3 regions of the Nonomuraea sp. LP-02 genome follow, and region 1 is predicted to be linked to each of the others. Evidence: riboswitches for the same ligand, from Rfam matches in the RefSeq annotation. Region 1 holds a riboswitch; each other region holds the start of a gene.
The links. A riboswitch is a leader RNA that binds a small molecule or an ion and turns the genes downstream of it on or off. The one in region 1 is predicted to bind cyclic di-AMP.
Positions count from the first base shown of each region.

Region 1 (6,927 bases):
GGGTTCGGCTCGGCGATCGCGGTGATCCTGCTGGTCATCTCGCTGGGGTTCATCGTGACGTACCTGTCGCAGCTGTTCCGGGGGGAGGAGCGATGACGGCCGCGCGGGTGCGGCCGCTGCGCGTCCTCCTGCACGTCTTCCTCGCGCTGGTGGCGCTGGGCTGGCTGCTGCCGCTGGCGCTGGCGGTGTACGCGTCGCTGCGCCCGTACGACGAGACGGCCCGCCTGGGCTACTTCTCGCTGCCGGAGCGGCTGACCCTCGGCTACTACGGCGAGGCGTGGAGCCAGGCCGAGCTGCCCCGCTACTACCTCAACACGCTGATCATCGTGATCCCGGCCCTGGTGCTCACGCTGCTGCTGGCGTCGTTCACGGCGTTCGCGATCGCGCGGCTGCGCATCCCCGGCCGCCGGACGCTGCTGATCGTGTTCACCGCGGGCAACCTGCTGCCGCCGCAGGTACTCATCACGCCGCTCTACACGCTCTACACGATGGTCCCGCTGCCCGCGTGGCTGTCGGACTCGCAGTCGCTCTACGACTCCTACCTCGGGCTGATCCTCGTCCACGTGGCGTTCCAGTTCGGCTTCTGCGTGTTCGTCATGGCGAACTTCATGCGTACGATCCCGGAGGAGATCACCGAGGCGGCGCTGGTGGACGGGGCGAGCGTGTGGAAGCGGTACTGGCGGCTGACCATGCCGTTGTGCCGGCCGGTGCTGGCGGCGCTGGCCACGCTGCAGTTCACCTGGATGTACAACGACTTCCTGTGGGCGCTGGTGCTGATGTCGTCGGGCGACAAGCTGCCCGTCACCTCGGCGCTGAACAACCTGCGCGGCCAGTTCTTCACCGACTACAACCTGCTGGCCGCCGGCTCGGTGCTGGTGGCGCTGCCGACACTGATCGTCTTCCAGCTCCTGCACAAGCAGTTCGTGGCCGGGCTGACCCTGGGCGCGACCAAGGGGTGATCCGTTAGAGGAGGGCGTGGAAGCGGGCCGCCACCTGCTCCCACGTCCACTCCCTCGTGATCCACTCGCGGCCGTTGGCGCCCATCTTGCGCGCCTTGTCGGGATCGGTGAGCAGTTCGACGACGGCCTGGGCGATCTCGGCGGGGTTCTCGCCGTCCACGACGAGGCCGGTCTCGCCGGGGCGTACGGCGTCCGGCGCGCCGCCCGACGCCCCGGCCACCACGGGCAGCCCCGTCGCGGACGCCTCCAGGAACACGATGCCGAGCCCTTCCACGTCCACGCCGTTCCAGCGGGTACGGCACGGCATCGCGAACACGTCGGCCGCCGCGTAGTAGCCCGGCAGGTCCGCGGCGGGGACGGTGCCGGTGAAGCGGACGGAGGGGTGCCCGCCCGCCAGCCGCTCCAGCTTCCCCCGGTACGGCCCGCCGCCCACCAGCAGCAGGACGGCGTCCGGCACCGCCCGTAGCACCCGGGGCCAGGCCGCGATGAGCCGGTCCTGGCCCTTGCGCGGCACCAGCCGCGACACGCAGACCACCACGGGACGGCCCGCGAGCCCCGGCACGGCGGCCCCCGGCAGGCCGGGGCGGAACTGCCCGGCGTCCACGCCGGGGGCCAGCCGGACGAGCTTGCCCGGCGGGATCGCGGCCTCCAGCCGGCGGCGGGTGTAGTCGCCGAGGTAGGTCACCACGTCGGCGTGCGCGCCGATCCTGCGCAGCACGGCGCGGAAGCCCGGCGCGCTCGCCCACGACGCCTCGTGGCCGTGGGTGAGCATCACCACGCGCCGCGCGCCGGCCCGGCGCAGGTGCGGCGCGAGCAGGCCGAGGGGCGCCGCCGCGCCGAAGACGACGGTCCGCGCGCCGTGCTCGGCCACCAGCCGGGCGGCTCGGCGCGCCACGTCGGGGGTCGGCAGCATGAGCCGGGTCGGGTGCCGTACGACGGGGTACGGCTGGCGCCGGTCGAACTCCTCGCAGCCCGGCCAGGCGGGTGCGTACACCGCGACCCCCGGCGTGCGGAGCGCGAGCCCGTGCACGAACGACTGGATCCCGCCCGGCCGCGGCGGGAAGTCGTTCGTGACGACGACCACCCTGGTGTCCGGATCTGTGGCGGAGTGGGTCACGGCGCGTTGACGCCGTTCAGTCTCGCCCACGCGCGGGCCATGGCGATGCGTTCGGGTCCGGGGGGATGGGAGGCATAGAGGACATATTCCACCGCATCAGGCGACAAGTCGGAAATGTTGGAAATGGCGAGGCGTTTCTGCATGGCCACGAACGTCGCCGGGTCTCTCGTCAGCTCCAGCGTGTGCAGGTCGGCCCGCGCCTCGACGTGCCGGCTCACCACGTTCTGGACGGGGCCGAGGAGGAGGGTGCCGAGGCTCATCAGGCCCACCAGCGCCCCGGCCGCGCGCGGGTCGGCGATCGAGGGGACGGCGGCGCGGCGGCGTACCAGGTCGAAGATCAGGAACAGCAGGACGGCGCCCAGCGCCGCGCCCAGACCGCCCAGCAGCGTGCCGTGCAGGACGTCGTCGTGCTTCGCGTGGCCCAGCTCGTGCGCGACCACCAGCTCCACCTCCGCCTCCGGGGCGCGCAGCAGCGTGTCGTAGACGACGACGCGGCGGGTGGCGCCGAAGCCGGAGACGTAGGCGTTGAGCGCCGTCGTACGACGTGAGGCGTCGGCGACCAGCACATCCTCCACCGGTACGCCGTCCCGCGCGGCCATCGCCAGCAGGTTCGTGCGCAGCGGGCCCGCGCGCATCGGGGTGAAGTCGTTGAACATCGGCTCGAACACCACGGGATAGACGAACGAGGCCGCCACCGTGAGGCCGAACGCGCCCGCGGCCGCCGGGATCCACCAGCGCCGGAACCGGCGCGCCAGCGCCACCAGCACCACCACCATGAGGGCGAGCAGGAACGCCTCGACGGCCGCGTTCTTCAGCCGGTCGCCGCTCCAGGACGGCCAGGTCTGCGTGGACAGGCCGTACTCGCGCAGGACGGTCTCGAACCACATGCCGAGGGGCCAGCGGAGCGCCTGCGTGGCCGCGGCGATCACCACCACGCCCAGGATCGTCCGCAGCCACCACGGGCCGCGCAGCCACCCGGTCGCCCGCGCGCCGAGCGGGGTGGCGACCAGGAGGCCCGCCACGAGGACGGTCAGGGCCAGGGAGAGGTAGCTCGGCAGGCTCGTCGCGGCGTCGAACGCCTGGGAGCGGGCGAGCTGGGCGGCGGTGAAGTCGCGGGCCGGGTCCGGTGGCTCCCCGGCGGTCAGCAGCGCCCGCCAGGGCGTGGTGAGTGCGGCCACGGCCAGGACGAGGGCGGCGAGTGCGGCCAGCGCGAGCGCGGCCTGGCGGCGCAGGCGGACCTCGTCGTCGGGGCGGCCGTAGTCGGCCCTGCCGTCGTAGGCGGGCCCGCCGCTCACGGCCCGATCGCCGCCGTCACTCACGGCCCGATCGCCGCCGTCGCCCGCGGGCGTGGCGCCGTCCGGCTGCCGGCGTTCGCTCATCTGCCTCCCCCTCTTACGCTCTTACGCGAGCTGTTCGCGCACGTACGCGCGCCACCGGGCCGTCAGCGTGGCCGTGGAGAGCCCGAGCCCGGCGAGTGCCCGGTCGGCGCCGTCCACCCGGGCTTCACGATAGAGCCGTACCAGGGTCCCCTCACCGAACCGGTCGGCGAGGAAGCGACACGCCAGCCAGGCCTCCTGGTACGCCCGCGCGAGCCGCGCCGGGTCGCTCCCGTCCGCGGCGAAGGCGGCGGGGCCGGGCAGTTCGGCGGGCAGGCGTCCCGCGCGCACCTCGTCCGCCAGTTCGGCGGCGGCCGTCCGTACGGGCAGCCCCGAGTCGCGGTAGCCAACGTAGTCGGCGAAACCCTCGTACAGCCAGACCGGGAGGCGGTCGGTGCCGGCGGCGACGTGGGTGAGCTCGTGGGCGAGGACGACGTCTCTGCCGGTGGGGTTGAGGCGGGCGAAGACCTCGGGGACGACGAGCACCCGGTCGCCGTCCGCGAGCGCGGCCAGGCCGTCGATCGGGCCGGTCCCGGCCAGGCGGGCCGCCTCGGCGGCCGAGGCGGGGACGACGACGAGGGGGCGTACGGGCTCGCCGAGGACCGTTCCGACGCGGAGCGCGGCCGTGTCGGCCAGTCGCGCCAGCTCGGCGAGCGAGACGGGCTCGGCGGAGGCGCGTGCGGCGGTTGAGGCCACTTGGGCCGCCCGGCCGACGACGACTGACCGCGTTCCACGGACGGTGACGGACTCCCCCGGCCACAGCCCGCGCGCGCCCGCGGGCAGCGCGGGAGCGGCCGCGATCGGCGCGCTCGCGGCCGGGACGAGGGCGAGAGCGACGAGGAGCGGCGCCAGGAGCAGGAGAGCCGCCGGTGCGGCTCGTCGGCGTCGGCTCACCTGGTCGGACACGATGCTCGATGGTAGCCGGGCCGGACGGGTGCCCGGGGTGCGAAAAGGCGACAGCCCCGCCCGATCCCGTACGGGGATCGGGGCGGGGCTGTGGTCACATACCGGGACGGACCGCGCCGACGAAGGACGATTTACGCCATCCGCTCAGCTTGTCGATACGTACCCGTTCGCCTGTCCTGGGCGAGTGGATCATCTTGCCCTTGCCGACGTACATGCCTACATGGCCGAGCCCGTTGAAGAACATCAGGTCGCCTGGCTTGAGCTTCTTCCAGGAGACCTTCGTCCGGGTGCGGGCGAACTGGCTGCTCGCCACGCGCGGGAGCCTGATTCCGGCCTTCTTCCAGGCGTACTGGACGAGTCCGGAGCAGTCGAACGAACCGGGGCCGGTGCCGCCGTAGCGGTACGGGTCCCCGATCTGGTTCTTGGCCACGGCGACGGCCCGGTGGGCCTTCGCCTGCTGCCGAGCGACCTTGCGCGCCTTGGCCGACCTGGCGGTCTTGACGGCCTTGGCGGACTTCGACGACTTCGTGGTGGTCTGCACCGTGGTCGTGGAGGTCGTGGCCGCGTCGCTCGTCGTCGTCGCCTGAGCCGCCGGGGCATGGAGGATGACACCTCCGGCCGTCACGGTCATGGTGAGCGCCGCGCCACTCAGGGCAAGGCGGGACAGACGGGGGTTATGCGGGGAGGTAGACAGGATTTCTCCTTGAGTCTTCCACGAACGCCTACCGGGTTAGCTGACGGATTCGGGCCTGGAAGTAGCCCTACGGCGCTTTCGAGCAGCGCCGATTCACCCCTGATCCCCTAGGGAGAGGGATCGGTGGTTCCCCGGCTCCGTGCCTCCTGGCTGCACGGATTCGGCAGGTCGCCGCCCCGTCGAGGTGTTGCTCATGGGGATGTACGGGAGGCGACCGGCGGATTGTCATCGGGTGGGACCGATGGAGATCGGCGGCGACATGGCGTGTCACCGCGACGCCAGAAGCTACGCCGACGCGTCACGAATCGGCAAAGCGGACGGCGGCTTGTCAAGATCAGACAAGGGGTCGAGTCAGGATCGAAACCCCTGCTCGGCGAGCATGCTCCGTTACCGGAATGTGACCATACTCACAATTCTCAGGACAGGGTCCAGTAAGGGGCGATTTGTCACTTTCGTCACAGTTTTCCCGGCAGCAACAGGGCACCGCGCGCCGACGCGGAGGACGTACGGACGGGCCTCAGGGACGGATGGCGCCGACGAGCCGCCGCCCGTAGGCCGACAGCTTGACGACCTTCACGACGTCGCCCGTCTGCGGTGCGTGAACGATCTGCCCGTTGCCCGCGTAGATACTGACGTGCCCCAGTCCTTCGCTGAAGATGAGGTCCCCGGGCTGCAGCGCGTCGATGCTCACCCGGCGGTTCGCCCCCCAGGCCCACTGCTGCCACGTCGTACGCGGCAGCGAGACGCCCGCGGCCCGCCAGGCCGCCTGCGTCAGACCGGAGCAGTCCCAGCCGCCCGGCCCCGTCCCCCCGAACACGTACGGCTTGCCGACCTGCGCGTAGGCGAAGCGCAGCACCGAGGCCGCGTTGCCCGACGCGGAGCCGGTGTACTTCATGCCGGTGCTGTTCGGGTTGCCCGGGTTGTAGGCGTTCAGCTTCTCCAGCAGCTTCTTCTGCTGGGCGATCAGCTTGAGGATCTCCGCGCGTTCCTTCTGGACCCCGTCGCGCTCCTTGTCGGCCGACTCCAGGGCCTTCTCCGCCTTGTCCCGCTCGGCCTTGAGCCCGCGGTTCTCCCGGTCGAAGGCGTTCAGCTTCTCGGCCCGTTCCTTGGAGATCTGGCCGGTCAGCGCGAGGCGGGCGAGGAAGTCGTCGGGATCGTCGGCGCCGAGGAAGCCCGGCAGGGACGTGACGTCGCCGCCGAGCTGGTAGCTGTCGACGGCCATGCTGATCACCTGGGCGCGCAGGTCGGCGACGGTGGCCAGCTTGCGCTTGTAGCTGTCGTTGAGGTCCGTGTAGGTGGACTTCGCCTTTTTGTACCGCTCCGTGGCCGTGTTGTAGCGGTCGACGACCTTGTCCGCCTTGTCGTTGAGCTTCTCCAGCTTGGCCTTGGCCTGCGCGAGCGTTGGTTTGGGATCGGCGATCGCGGCCCCGGTGGGGGTAAGCACCAGCCCGAACGCGATCCCCGCGGCCACCGGTACCCGACCAAACCTCACTGCGTCGCCTCCCAGGGTAAACATCTGGGGCGAATAGTACAGAAGTGGCGGGTGAGGTCTCACCTCAATGGGTAAAACCTTAAATTCGTAATCTAGGCGCGACCAAGCCGGCGCAACAGCAGAGCAGACGGAACCGGTCTGGCTCCCATGCGCCGTACCGATTCGGCCACCTCACGGTCGGAGGACACGACGGCGATGGCCCGCCCCGGCGGCTCGACCCGGACGAGCTGCCGGATGAGGTCGTCGGCGATCTCCCCGGGGTCGCTGAAGAGCACCCGCACCCCGCGCGGCGCCACGACCTGCACGGGGGCGTTGAGCTCGGCCCCGTCGAAGACGACGGTCATCTCGACCCGGGTCTGCGCGGCCAGCCCGCCGAGGTTGGT
Region 1 covers NZ_JAXCLK010000001.1:3,235,310-3,242,236, forward strand. The annotation lists gene SMD20_RS15055 (carbohydrate ABC transporter permease) at 1-96, shown strand, start outside; gene SMD20_RS15060 (carbohydrate ABC transporter permease) at 93-959, shown strand; gene SMD20_RS15065 (glycosyltransferase family 4 protein) at 964-2,076, opposite strand; gene SMD20_RS15070 (M48 family metallopeptidase) at 2,073-3,455, opposite strand; gene SMD20_RS15075 (hypothetical protein) at 3,477-4,358, opposite strand; gene SMD20_RS15080 (C40 family peptidase) at 4,453-4,989, opposite strand; cyclic di-AMP (ydaO/yuaA leader) riboswitch at 5,063-5,228, opposite strand; gene SMD20_RS15085 (C40 family peptidase) at 5,570-6,523, opposite strand; gene SMD20_RS15090 (NYN domain-containing protein) at 6,637-6,927, opposite strand, start outside.

Region 2 (6,927 bases), 1.5 Mb from region 1:
TGATCATGCCCTTGGGCGGGCGCGGGGCCGTGTTGAGCGGCGTACGGGAGGCCAGGGCCGCCGAGGTGGCGGTGCCGGCCGACCGGAGCCCGTCGAAGGACCCCTGGAACACCAGCCGCCCGCCGCCGGCGCCCGCGTCCGGGCCGATCTCGACGATCTCGTCGGCGATCGCCATGACGGCGGGGTCGTGCTCGACGACCAGGACGGTGTTGCCCTTGTCGCGCAGCCGCCGCAGCAGGGCGGTCATGGAGGCGATGTCGTGCGGGTGCAGCCCGACGGTGGGCTCGTCGAAGACGTAGAGCATCTCGACCAGGCTGCTGCCCAGGTGCTTGACGGTCTTGACGCGCTGCGACTCCCCGCCGGACAGCGTGGGGGTGGCGCGGCCGAGGTGCAGGTAGCCGAGCCCGATGGTGATCATGGCGCGCAGCTTGTCGCCGAGTGCCGCCACGACTGGCGCGACGGCCGGGTCGCGTACCTCTTCCACCAGGGCGGCGAGCTCGGTGATCTCCATGCGGGCCATCTCGCCGATCGTGCGGCCGAGGAGCGTCGCGGTGCGGGCGGCCTCGTTGAGGCGGTCGCCGCGGCAGTCGGGGCAGGTCTCCGACCGGGTGAAGCGCTCGATGGTCTCCCGCTTGCGGTCGGACAGGTCGTCGGAGGTGTGCAGGTAGATGCGTTCGAAGCGCTCCACGACGCCCTCGTAGTCCTTCGGCGGCCGGGTGCCGAGCCGGGCGGCGTGCTCGCCGCCGTACAGCAGCGCGGCGCGCTCGCCGGGCGTCCAGTCGCGGAGCGGGGTGCCGGCGTCGAAGACGCCGATGTCGGCGTACTGGCTGTACCAGTAGCCGCCGTTGCCGAACCCGGGCAGCAGGATCGCCCCGTCGGCGAGCGATCTGTCCAGGTCCAGGAACCGTTCGACGGCGCTCACGACGATCTCGCCGATCCCGGAGCAGGACGGGCACATCCCGGCGGGGTCGTTGAAGGAGAACCGGTTGGACTCGCCCACGTACGGCGTGCCGGCCCGGGAGAACAGCAGCCGCAGGTACGTCCAGGCGTCGGTGATCGTGCCGACCGTGGAGCGGGCGTTCCCGCCGATCCTGCGCTGGTCGATGAGCACGACGGGGGAGAGCCCGGCGATCTCGTCGGTCTCGGGACGGGTCCATCGGGGCAGCCGGTTGCGGGTGAACGGCGGGAACGTCTCGTTGAGCTGGTGCCCCGCCTCGGCGGCGATCGTGTCGAACACCAGCGACGACTTGCCCGACCCCGACACCCCGGCGAACACGGTCAGCCGGCCGCGCTGGAGGTCCACGTCCAGGCTCTTCAGGTTGTTGGTCCGGGCGCCCCGGATGCGGATGAACTTCGGCATGCGTACGACGCTACGAACAGTTGTGGCCACTTCCTGGCCGCATCCCGGGGAAGACTGGAGGCATGGCGGACGTCACCCAGCGCATCCTCGCCCTGCTCGCCACATTGCAGACCGGGCGGGCGTTCACCGCCGCCGAGCTCGTCGCCCGGCTCGGCGTCAGCCCCCGCACCCTGCGCCGCGACGTCGACCGCCTGCGCGCCTACGGCTATCCGGTGCGGACGCGGCCCGGCCCCGGCGGCCACTACCGGCTCGTGGCGGGCAGCGCGCTGCCGCCGCTGGTGCTCGACGACGACGAGGCGATCGCGACCCTTCTCGGGCTGGCCACTCTCGCCGCGACCGGCCGGGCCGCCGAGGGCAGCGTGGACGAGGCCGCCACCCGCGCCTACGGCAAGGTCGACCAGTTCCTGCCGAAACGGCTGCGGCACCGGGCCGCCCAGCTCCGGGCGAGCCTGGAGACCAGCACCGGGCGGGCCCCGAGCGTCAGCGCCGACGTCCTGGCCGAGCTGGCCGAGGCGATCCAGCGCCGGCTCGTCGTCACCTTCGACTACACCGGCAGGGACGGCGCGGTCACCTCCCGGCGGGCCGAGCCCTACCGGCACGTGCACCACAACCTGCGCTGGTACCTGCTCGCCCGCGACACCGCCAAGGACGACTGGCGGGTCTTCCGCCTCGACCGCGTCACCGGCCTGCGCACCTCGACCAGCACGTACGACCCCCGCCCCCTGCCCGCGGACACCGCGCTCGACTACCTGCGCCAGGGACTCGGCAAGGACCGCGAGCGCGTCGTCCTCACCGTCGAGGCGTCGCTGGCCGACGTCGCCGACGCCTTCGCCTACGAGGACGCCGACCTGGAGGCACTGGGGGAGCGGCGGACCAGGGCCGTGCTGGCGCTCGACACCTGGCAGTGGCTGCTGCTCCGCCTCGCCTTCCTGGACGTCCCCTTCACCGTCGAGGAGCCGGAACGTTTTCGCGCCGCGCTCCGGTCCTTCGGGGCGCGTCTAAGCGGCGGGGGCGGCCCGGCGCAGCCGGTCGCGCAGCCGGGCGAGCACCGGCGGGCCGCCCGCGAGGCACCACAGCGCGATGACCGGGTCGCAGACGGCGCAGCCGAAGGAGGAGTCGCCGACGAAGGCGAGGATGGGGCTGGCGTTGAGGTGGTGGAGGACGTCCCAGGCCGTGTGGAGCAGCCAGCCCACGCCGATCCACGTCCAGCTTTCCAGGCCGCGGAAGGCGACGTAGGTCATGACGACCGGGAGGACGAACTCGGCGTACCCGAGCCCGCCGCCGCTCAGGTACGCGGCACCCGCGCCGGCGACCAGCACGGCGTTGGCCCGGCGGCGGTGCGGGTCGGGGATCAGGGAGAGCAGGCAGACGCAGACGATCCCGATGAGGATCGGCATGAGGATGGACATGAGGTTGGACACGGGGGAACACGCTAGGGCCGGCCGATCGCCGGCCCCAGTGGCTGGAACGACAATTTCCCACGGGTTCCCGCCACCGCCTACGGTGTCCCGCATGCACACGGTGGCGGTCCTGGCGCTGGACCAGGTGGTGGCGGCCGACCTGGCGACGCCGGTCGAGGTGTTCGGGCGGGTCAGGGTGGACGGACGGCGGGCGTACCGCGTGCTGGTCTGCGCGGTGACGCCGCAGGTCGCGAGCGACGCCTTCACGATCGTCGCCCCGCACGGCCTGGAGGCGCTGCGCGAGGCGGACACCGTCGTCGTGCCGGGCTGCTCCGAGGGGGCCGCCCCGCCCGGCCCGGCGGCGCTGGAGGCGTTGCGCGCCGCGGCGGCCGGCGGTGTCCGGATCGCCTCCATCTGCGTGGGGGCGTTCACCCTCGCCGCCGCCGGGCTGCTCGACGGGCTCAGCGCCACCACGCACTGGGCCGCGGCGGCGCGGCTGGCGGAGGCGTACCCGCTGGTGGACGTGCGGCCGGCCGTCCTCTACGTGGACAACGGCCAGATCCTCACCTCCGCCGGCGCCGCGGCCGGGCTGGACCTGTGCCTGCACCTGATCCGGCGCGACCTCGGCTCGGCGGTGGCCGCCGACGCGGCCCGCCTGGCGGTGACGCCGCTGGAACGCGAGGGCGGACAGGCGCAGTTCGTCACGCACGCCCGGCCGCCGGCGCCGCGCGGCTCGCTGCTGGAGCCGGTGCTGTGCTGGATCGAGGACAACCTCGCCGCCGAGCTGACGCCGGCCGGCATGGCGGCGCGCGCCGGGATGAGCGAGCGCACCTTCGGCCGCCGCTTCCGCGAGCAGACCGGCACCACGCCGTTGCAGTGGCTGCTGCGCGCCCGGGTGCGGCGGGCCCAGCTCCTGCTGGAGACCACGGACCACGGCGTCGAGCGGGTCGCGGCGCAGGCCGGGTTCGGGTCGGCGACCGCGTTCCGTGAGCGGTTCAAGCGGGTGGTCGGCGTCACCCCGCAGTCCTACCGCGCCTCCTTCCGGACCCGCGGCCCTGCGGTCTGACCGGTCTCATGCAGATGTCGCGGCCACCTTGTCCAGGAAGGCGTACAGGTTCGTCCGGGTGCGGGCGAGTTTGTCCTCCAGGGTGAGGGACTCGTCGATGACGCCGCCGCCCGCGGCCTTCTTCCCGCCGCGCAGGTAGAGGGAGCAGGCGAGGTCGGCGCACATGTACTGGCCGACGGAGTTGCCCTGGCGGCCCGCCTCGCCGGTGCGGCGGGCGCTCATGAGCGCGACGCCGCCGTTGGTGTGCGTGGTCAGGCAGAGCGAGCACATGCTGCGCGCGGTGAAGCCGCGGGCCGCGCCCGAGGTCACGCGGAGCGCCACGCCGACGAGGGCGCCGTCGCGCTCGGCCACCAGGTACGCGCGTTCGGGCGCGCCCGGATCCCGCCAGCCGAGGAAGTCGAGGTCGTCCCAGGGCTGGTCGGGCAGGTCCTTCGGCACGTCGGCGCGCTTGGCCTCACCCTTCGAGCAGTTGATGAGGGACGCGCGGATCTCGCGCTCGGTGAGAGGTCTCATGAGCGGCGAGGCTAGTTTCCTTAATGCTATTATGCAAATGCTTAAAGGCTTTAAGTGATGGAGGGCACGTGGCACGAGCTGGACTGACCGCGGAACGCCTGACCCTGGCGGCGGCGGAGCTGGCCGACGAGCTCGGCTTCCACAACCTGACGGTCTCGGCGCTCGCCCGCCGGTTCGGCGTCAAGCCCGCCGCGCTGTACTCCCACGTCAGGGACGCCCAGGAGCTGCGGGTACGGGTGGCGGTCCTCGCGCTGGCCGAGCTCGCCGAGCGGGCCGCCGCCGCCCTCGCCGGCCGCGCCGGCAAGGACGCCCTGGTGGCCTTCGCCGACGCCTACCGCGGCTACGCTAAGGAACACCCCGGCCGGTACGCCGCCGGGCAGATCCAGCTCGACGACGAGACCGCCTACGCCAGCGCCGCCCGCCGGCACGCCGAGATGACCCGGGCCATCCTGCGCGGCTACGACCTGCCCGAGCCCGCCCAGACCGACGCCGTGCGCATGCTGCACAGCACGTTCCACGGTTTCGTCAGCCTGGAGACGCAGGGCGGCTTCGCCCGCACCCCGCGAGAGGTGGACGTGTCCTGGGCGAGAACCCTCGACGCCCTCGACTCGGTGCTCAGGAATTGGCCTCCGGACGAACCGGGAGGTCAGGCGGCGTAGTTCGGGTAGCCGTAGCCGACGACCTGGGAGGTCGGGCGGACTCGCTCCTCGACCTTGCCGTTGCCGGTGTTGCCCTCGATCGTGGAGATCGTGCCGTCGCCGTTGTCCTTGACGACGAAACCGACGTGGTTGATGGCGCTCAGGCTCTTGCTGCCGCTCCAGGAGAAGAACACCACGGCGCCGGGCTTGGCCTCGGTGCCCCAGCGGTCGTTGGCGGCGAACCACTTGGCGTGGGAGACGGTGTAGGCGTCCCAGCCGATCTGGGAGCGGGCGCCGCTCTGCTCGCCGACCCAGGAGACGAACATCGAGCACCAGGGGGCGTTCAGGTAGGCGTTCCTGTTGCCGCCGTCGCGCAGGACGGTCTCGCCGGCGCGGGGCGAGTCGGCGTACCACTGCTGGAACTTGGTGCCGCCGCCGGCGGCGTTCTCGGACGTGCCCACCTGGGCGCGGGCGAGGTCCAGCACCTGATGGGCGGTGACGTTCACGCGCGCGTCGCGGTTGCTGACGCCCTGCTGGGCGGCGGCCGCGGGCTGCGCGGAAGTGCTGTCGGCGGCCGCGGTCACGGCGGCGGTGGCGCCCAGGGCGGACACGGCGAGGGCCCCGCTCACCGCCAGCTTCGCGGCGTTCAGCTTCGGGGCACGGATGAAACGGCTGATGGCCATGAGGGATTGCTCCTTTGTGCTTCCGTGCCGCTTACCGGGTTAGCTGACGGGTTCGGGCGTGCGGAAGCTGCCCTACGGCACACGGACGTGCCGATTCACCCCGGTCGAGAACGGGTCCCCGGTTCCGCCTGTGGCGGATTCAGCGGCCGCGGGCATCGAAGGCCCGCGGTGGGAGTGGGATCGTACGCGGCGCCCGCGACGCGGACGCAGGCGAGCGCGGCCCGGTGGTCACTCGCTCCACGGCTGAGGTCGAGGCCACGCTCACTGGACGGTACAACACCCCTCTGACCTGCGTCATTCCCCGGTCACGAAATCCCCATGACGGGCGGCGAAGGTAATGCGCCGGTGTGCTCTCAGCCGCGTTCCAGTCCGAGCGCGGCGGCGGCCTCCTCCAGTGCGTCCAGATGTCCCTCGACCGGGCCGAGGCCGGCCCCCATCGTGTTGATCGCGAGATGCGTCGCGCCCGCCTCCCGCCAGCGTCCGGCGAGGTCTGCCAGCTCCCCGGCGTCGCCCGTCCACCCCACCCGGCCCTCCATGCCGAGCCCGGACGGGTCGCGGCCGGCCTGCGTGGCGGCCTCCTCGACCATGGCCTTGGCCTGGTCGAGCTCCGGCCCCGGAGCCATCTGGGGGAACCAGCCGTCGGCCAGCCGCCCCGCCCGCCGGTAGGCCGGGGGCGACTGCGCGCCGAACCAGACCGGGATCGGCCGCTGCACCGGCAGCGGCGCGAGCCCGGCGGCGCTCACCCGGTGGTGCTCGCCCTCGAAGGTGACGGTCTGCTCGCACCAGAGCCGGCGCATCACGGCGACCTGCTCCTCGATCCGCTTCCCGCGGGTGCGGAAGTCCGCGCCGAGCGCTTCGTACTCGACGTGGTTCCAGCCCAGCCCCACGCCCATGCGGAAGCGCCCGCCGGTCAGCAGGTCGACCTCGGCGGCCTGTTTGGCGGCCAGCACCGCCTGCCGCTGCGGCAGGATGATGATGCCGGTGACCAGCTCCAGCGACGTCAGCGCGGCCAGGTAGCCGAACAGCACCATCGGCTCGTGGAAGGTGGTGTGCACGTCGTAGGGGCCGCTCCAGCCCTGGTGCACGGCCGGGTCGGCGCCCACGACGTGGTCGTAGGCGAGCAGGTGGCGAAAGCCCAGCTCCTCGACGCGCCGGCCGTAGGCGCGTACGGCGCCCGGGTCCGCGCCGATCTCGGACTGCGGGAAGACGACACCGATCTGCATGCGTGGCTCCTGTCATCGTGATCTTCCCTCCCATCATCGCGGGC
Region 2 covers NZ_JAXCLK010000001.1:1,772,816-1,779,742, forward strand. The annotation lists gene SMD20_RS08260 (excinuclease ABC subunit UvrA) at 1-1,360, opposite strand, end outside; partial or broken gene SMD20_RS08265 (helix-turn-helix transcriptional regulator) at 1,423-2,040, shown strand; gene SMD20_RS08270 (DUF6010 family protein) at 2,359-2,874, opposite strand; gene SMD20_RS08275 (GlxA family transcriptional regulator) at 2,873-3,826, shown strand; gene SMD20_RS08280 (FBP domain-containing protein) at 3,833-4,339, opposite strand; gene SMD20_RS08285 (TetR/AcrR family transcriptional regulator) at 4,408-4,998, shown strand; gene SMD20_RS08290 (CHAP domain-containing protein) at 4,986-5,660, opposite strand; cyclic di-AMP (ydaO/yuaA leader) riboswitch at 5,675-5,815, opposite strand; gene SMD20_RS08295 (LLM class F420-dependent oxidoreductase) at 6,014-6,883, opposite strand.
Region 2: it holds a riboswitch for cyclic di-AMP, as region 1 does, so the genes downstream of both, SMD20_RS08290 (CHAP domain-containing protein) here and SMD20_RS15080 (C40 family peptidase) in region 1, are expected to answer to the same signal.

Region 3 (6,927 bases), 5.0 Mb from region 1:
GCGTTGAAGCGCCACTGCTGGTTGTTCTGGCCGTTGCAGTCCCAGATCAGCACCTGGGCGCCGTCGGCGGTGCCGCGGCCGGACACGTCCAGGCACTTGCCGCTGTAGACCCGCAGCTCGGCCGCGCCGGTGGCCTCCCAGCGCTGGTTGGCCTGGCCGTTGCAGTCGTAGATCTGCACCGGTGTGCCGTTCGTCTGTGCGGCGCCGGCCACGTCGAGGCAGCGGCCCGAGCCCACGCCCTTGATCGCGCCGGCCGTGGAGCCGGGAGTGCCGGGCTCGCCGATGCTGCCGGGCGCCGACTGCAGCGCGGCGTACCAGGCGGCGGCCATCTTGTCGTAGCCGCCGGCGGTGGGATGGATGCCGTCGATCAGGTCGGCGGTGGTGAGCTTGCTGTGCATGTCGACCAGGTGGACGCGCTTGCCGGCGCTCACCTTGCTCTGGACGATGCCGGGGATCGCCGCGTTGAAGGCGCGGGCGGCCGACTCCTGGCCGGCGTTGGACAGCGGGATGATCGTCGCGACGAAGACGTCCGCGTTCGGCGCGCCCGCGGTGACGCGGTCGATCAGCGTGGACAGCCGTTGCGGCGCGCCGGCCAGGTTGTAGTTCTGCAGGACGTCGTTGGTGCCGAGGTGCAGCAGCACCGTGCGCGGCGTGTACGAGCGCAGCCAGCCGGCGATGTTCGCGTCGATCTGGTCGATCCGCCAGCCCGGATGGCCCTCGTGGTCGTGGTCGCCGAGGCCGGCGGGCCCGTTGAACTGCGAGCCGACGAAGTCGACCGTGTACCGGCCGCCGAGCAGGCGCTGCCACAGCCCGATCCGGTACCCGCCCGGCACCTGGGTGCCCTCGGTGATGGAGTCGCCGAGCGGCATGACCCGCGTCCCGCCGTTGGACTCGGCGGCGGCGGTCCCCGCCCCCGTCGCCATGGCGGCTAAGACGAGCGCCAGGGCCGTGAGCGCGGCGGCGCAGCCGCGTCTCCAGGCGCGCGGGCCCACTGCCCGGGCGGGGGCCGAATCGATAGGGGTCAAGGGAACCTCCTGATGCGTTGTTAGCGCTAACATTTCGCTGCCCGGCGCGGCGCTCCTTCCGCGAGGGCTGCTGGGGTGGTGGTGTGTGGCGGAGCAAATACCTCGCGGCGGCATCCGTCAAGCGCCCGCCCCCGCCTGCGACGGCCCCCGCCGGCCCGCCGGGACGCCCCCACCAGGCATGAACCGGTTACGGGCGCGCGGCGGCGTTCAATGAAACGTTCACGCCGCGGCGGCCGCTCGTCGGACCGATCCGCTGACGGCGCCGGCACCGCGATCATCCTGTGGACGTGCAACGGCGGCGCCAACCAGAAGTGGACCAGGAACTGAGGAAGGGACAGGCCGTAGTACTAGGAGGCCGCGTAACAGGTGGTCGTGCCGACCAGGCGGACGCCCATGCCGCGGGCGACGGTCAGCTCGAAGGTCAGCAACGTCCTGGGGTCGCGCAGCACCGTCACGTCCTGGCGGCCGTCGCGCAGGTCCAGGTCGTCGGCGATCTCGGCGTACCCCATGGCCTGGAGCTTCTCCCGCAGGCCGGAGGAGGCGTCCACCCGCTCGCTCTCCGCCCGCAGCGACCCGCGTACCTCGCCGGGGACGCAGGAGCCGTCGTCGAGCTGCTGTGGCGCGGAGCGGCGCAGGCCGGAGGAGCGGAGGAGGAGGTCGGCGTCGGCGGCGAGCCGGCTGGTGGCCTCGTCGAGCGTCGGGAGGCCGCTGCCCGCCGTGCACGCGCTGATCGCCGCGACGCAGACGAGCGCCACGGAGACTGCGTATCGGCGGGTACGCATGCTCCGGACCTTACCGGAGGCCCCGCGCCTCCGGCAGGGCCGCGCGGGATCAGTGGATGATCGACTTGAGCCGGCTCACCAGATGCTGGTCCTCCACGCACCGGCCGAGCCCGAGCGCCACCGAGTACAGGGGCCGCTCCGCCCGCCGCACCGGCATGTACAGCGCCGCGCGCAGCCGCCGGCCCAGGCCGCGCAGCAGCGCGCCGCCCCCCACCAGCACCGCGCCGCGCTCCCCGAGGTCGGCCACCAGCTCGGGAGGGCATCCCTCGACGGTCCCGACGGCGGCCCGCACGATGGCCTCGACCGGCTGCCTGGTCGCCTCGTAGATGAGCTGTACGGGCAGCGACACGGCCCGCTCCTGGCCGGTCTCGGCGTCCCGGCCCTGGACCGTCACGTGCCGCTGCAGCGGCTTCCAGTCGGTGCCGGCCTGGCGCTTGGCCTCCTCCGCCTCGGCCTCGTCGAGCAGCAGCCCGTGCTCGCGCTCGACCATGCGGACGATGGCGAGGTTCATGGCCCGGCCCCCGACGGGCACCGTCGCCGCGGCCACCACCGCGCCGTGGGACAGGACGGCCACGCGGGCCACGTCCCGCCCGATGTCGATGATCATCCGCCCGGTGCCGTCCCGCACCTGGACGCCCGCGCCCAGCGCCGCCGCGAGCCCGTGCGGGACGAGCAGGAGCCCGCGGGCCTCGGCGTCGTAGGCGACGTCCCGCAGCGCCACCTTGTCGATGGGCGTGGCGCCCTCCGGCAGCGCCATGACCAGGCGTGGACGGGCCGCGAAGGGCCGCCGGTGCACCTTGCGCAGGAAGTGCCTGACCAGCCGCCGGGTCAGCTCGCCGTCCACCGGCAGGCCCGCGCTGACGGGCCGGCAGGTCTCGTGGCCGCTCGTGGGGTCGGCCTCCGCGCCGTACTCCACGATCTTGCCTGTCCTGGCGTCGCGGACGACGGCGGTGGGCTCGTCCAGGACGATGCCCTTGCGCTTGACGTAGATCCGCGTGCGCGCGGCCCCCAGATCCACTGCCAGGTCCAGCCCCAGGATGCTCATGGCTGTCCAGGTGATATGTCCACCATGTCGGGATTTGTTTCCGGCGGAACATCAACGCAACACCACGAGCAGAACGGCGTCCTTTTACCCGGCCGGATTCCTCAGCTCCGCCAGGACCTCGTCGGCCCATTGGAGGCTGGTCCGCACCTGCGCCAGCCCCAGCCTCAGCGCGTACGCCCCGAACGAGGCCGGGGACTGGCACTCCAGCGTCGCCAGCCGCCCCTGGAACCCGGCCCGGATCCGCTCCATCACCGCGATCGCGTCGTCCCGGTCGAGCAGCGGCAGCAGGAACGCCTGGAGCGCGACCTCGCTCCGCGTCACGCCCACCGCCGCGTGCTCGATCATCCACTCGTGCAGCCGCCGCGTCCCCTCCGGGGTGATCGTGTACGTCTTGCGCCCCCTCACGCCCTCGGAGCCGGCGTCGACCAGCCCGTCGGCCGCCATCTTCACGAGCTCCGGATAGATCTGCGTGTGCCCGGCCTGCCAGACGTGGTTGAGCGAGTGCTCGAACTTCTTCGCCAGGTCGTAGCCGCTCGCCGGGCCTTTGGCCGAGAGCAGCCCCAGGAGCGCGATCCGCAGGGACATGGCGGTCAGCTTATCGAAGACTTGACATGTAAGAGCTTACATATCAATCTTCACATGTGGCTGATGACATGAAGACGCGGGAGGGCGGCGCGCTCGTCCTCGTGGCCGCGCTCGGCGGCATGTTCCTCGCGATGCTCGACCAGACGATCGTCGGCACGGCGCTGCCGCGCATCGTCGGCGAGCTGGGCGGCGGCGAGCTGTACACCTGGGTGGTGACGGCCTACCTGCTGACCTCGACGGTCACGGTGCCGCTCTACGGCAGGCTGTCCGACCAGCACGGCAGGAAGCCCTTGCTGCTGGTCGGGATGGTGGTGTTCGTGGCGGGCTCGGCCCTGTGCGGACTGGCCCAGGACATGACGCAGCTCATCGCCTTCCGCGCGCTCCAGGGGCTCGGCGCGGGCGCGCTGCTGCCGCTGTCGCTCGCCCTGGTGCTGGAGATGTTCCCGCCCGGCACCCCGCGCGGCGCGCGCACCCAGGGGGCTCTGGGCGGCGTGATGGCGCTGGCGTACCTGGCGGGGCCGTTCCTCGGCGGGGTGTTCACCGACCAGGCGAGCTGGCGCTGGGGCTTCTACGTGAACGTGCCGCTCGGCGCGGCGCTGATCGCGATCGTCGCGCTGCGCCTGCCGGGGCGGCCGGGCACCGGCGGCGGCGGGCGTCCCGACTACGCGGGCATCGCCGTCTTCACCGTCGCCATCACGGCCCTGCTCGTGGGGCTGACGGAGAAGGGGCTCGACGGCCACACCTGGACCGACGCGCCCGTGGCGGGGCCGATCCTGCTGGCGCTGGCCGCGCTCGCGGCGTTCGTGGCCGTGGAGCGGCGGGCGGCCAACCCGATGATGCCGATGCACCTGTTCGGCAACCGGACGTACACGCTGGTCAACGTCACCTCCTTCGTCACCGCGTTCTGCCTGTACGCCGGGGTCGTCTTCCTGCCGCGTTACTTCCAGGAGGCACTGGGCGCCGACGCCACCGAGTCGGGCCTGCGGATCTACCCCATGACGCTGGCCATGGTCGTGGGCAGCGGCATCATGGGCATGCTGATGTCCCGTACCAGGGTCTACAAGCCCTGGCTGCTGGCCGCGCCGTTCCTGCTCGGGGCCGGCACCCTGCTCTGCCTCAACCTCGCTCTGGACACCGGGGGCCTGGCGCTCGCCGGGTGGATGCTGCTCATCGGGCTGGGCATGGGGCCGATGTTCTCGGGGCTGACCGTGGCCGTCCAGCAGGCGGTGCCGCCCGCGTACCTCGGCACCGCCTCGGCCAACCTCACCTTCTTCCGGCAGATCGGCGGCTCCGTGGCGCTGGCCGTGGGCGGCGCGCTCTACACCTCCACGGTCACCGCGGAGGCTCCGGCGCAGGGCCTCGCCGCCGCGCACGCCTCGGCCGCGGCCGTCGCCGTCCCGTCGCTCGGCGTGGCCGGGGCGATGATCGCCCTCGTGGCGCTGGCGGCCATGCCGGGCCGGCGGCTGGAGCTGCCGGCCGTGCCGCAGACCAAGATTGACGCCGGTTTCGCGTCGTAAGGTACCCCGTGCGAAGCTGGGGGTGTCCCAACACCATGGAGGTCCTCAATGGCGGAATCACCGGAGCCGGAAGTCAGCGAAACTCCCGAGGACGAGATGAAGCGCAAGTTCCGCGAGGCGCTTGAGCGCAAGCGCGGCCAGCAGGCGGCCGGCGGCGCGGGTGGCAGGGGCGGCGATCCGTCGAAGATCCACGGCACGCACGGCCCGGCCGCGAACAAGCGATCCTTCAGGCGCAAGAGCGGCGGCTGAGTCAGACAGTTCCGGCAGGTCCAGAGGGGCGCGGTTATTCCGCGCCCCTCTTTTCTTTGCGCTGCGGCCAGGTAGATCTTTTGTCCGATTCATGAAGATTCGTTTGCGTTCGTCCCGGCGTGCGTGGTTTAGTCTTGCCATTCAACCAGCCGAATCCCGAACCACTCGGGAACCGGGGACCCACTTCGTTGGGGTGAATCCGGCAGCACGCCGGTAGGGCATCTCCTCGCCCGAACCCGTCAGCTAACCCGGTAGGCGTGATGGAGAGGACCCCCGCATGTCGTACCGCGTCACACCCCCGGACGCCGGCTCCCCACCGGTCGAGATTCCCGAGAGCGTAGTGCCGGCCGCCCGCTGAGCGGCCCCTCACCCCAGGCTCATTCCGCGCTCCGCGCAGCCTCCCCCCGTCAGGTGTTCATTCCCGGCTGCGCCTTTCTCCCCTGAGCGCGTGTCCCTGCCCCCTCGCAAAGGACTCACTGCTTCATGTCTCCCCGCTTTGGCCTGCGTTCCTGCGCCGTGCTCGCCGCCTGCTCGTTCGGCGCGCTCACCGCCGTCTCCACCCCCGCCCACGCCGACACCGACGAGAAGATCCTGCTCAAGGGCTCGACCACGGCCTCCTACTTCTGGGACGACGCCTCCGGCCGGGCCGGGGACACGGGCCTGCCCGCCAGCGGCAAGCCCATGCAGAAGGGCTTGGCCGCCAGCCCGAGCTGGCCCCTGCTGACCGAGGGCTACGTGATCTACAAGGGCAAGAAGATGCCCTTCTTCGTGGGCGACCGCGGCCCCGGCGTGCCCTCCAACTCGGGCATCATGCTCGACCTGGACGCCAAGACGTTCGCCGAGCTGACCGGCGGCAGGTTCAACCCCTCCACGCTGTACGTGGACGGCAACGGCGGCCAGGGCCACATCAAGGTCGACTACGTCATCACCAAGTGGGGCCCCGGCGTCGGCAAGAAGAACTACCCGGTGCCCTTCTCCACCGGCGCCTGGTCGCGCCGCGACAACAACCCGGCCAAGCCCCCGAAGGTCGCGGAGAAGCCGACGGCGACGCAGACCGTGCAGCCGGCGAAGACCACGACGAAGGCCGTGGAGAAGACGGCCGAGCACTCGGGCGCGCAGACGACGCAGGCGAAGACGCAGGCCCAGTCCGGCGGCGCGGCCGTCGAGCTCGCCGCCGGCCAGGCCGCGCCCGCCCCCGCGGGCGAGACCGCGCAGGCGAGCACCGGCGCGGTCGGCGCCGTGCTGTGGTTCGTCCTGGCTCTGGGCGGCGGGGCCGTGGTGGTGGCCGGCGCCCGGCTCCGGCGCCTGATCAAGGGCTGACCCCCGGCCCTGACGCTTTACGTCACCGGACCAGAATGAGATTCTGGTCCGGTGACGACCCGCGTAACCGCCAACGGCATCGACATCGCCTACGAGAGCTTCGGCGCCCCCGGAGGCCGCCCGCTGCTCCTCATCATGGGCCTCGGTGCCCAGCTCATCCACTGGGACGAAGGGCTCTGCGAGCTCCTGGCCGAGCAGGGACACCACGTCGTCCGGTTCGACAACCGCGACGCGGGGCTCTCCACGCACTTCGGCGAGGCGGGGGCGCCCGGTCCTGGCACGGCTCCGCCGTACCTGCTGGACGACATGGCCGACGACACCGCCGGCCTCATGGACGCCCTCCGCTGGCCGCAGGCCCACATCGTGGGCGCCTCGATGGGCGGGATGATCGCCCAGACGCTGGC
Region 3 covers NZ_JAXCLK010000001.1:8,276,866-8,283,792, forward strand. The annotation lists gene SMD20_RS38865 (lectin) at 1-1,025, opposite strand, end outside; gene SMD20_RS38870 (hypothetical protein) at 1,373-1,807, opposite strand; gene SMD20_RS38875 (rod shape-determining protein) at 1,857-2,852, opposite strand; gene SMD20_RS38880 (PadR family transcriptional regulator) at 2,937-3,437, opposite strand; gene SMD20_RS38885 (MDR family MFS transporter) at 3,494-4,954, shown strand; gene SMD20_RS38890 (DUF5302 domain-containing protein) at 5,003-5,203, shown strand; cyclic di-AMP (ydaO/yuaA leader) riboswitch at 5,341-5,476, shown strand; gene SMD20_RS38895 (hypothetical protein) at 5,687-6,523, shown strand; gene SMD20_RS38900 (alpha/beta fold hydrolase) at 6,575-6,927, shown strand, end outside.
Region 3: it holds a riboswitch for cyclic di-AMP, as region 1 does, so the genes downstream of both, SMD20_RS38895 (hypothetical protein) here and SMD20_RS15080 (C40 family peptidase) in region 1, are expected to answer to the same signal.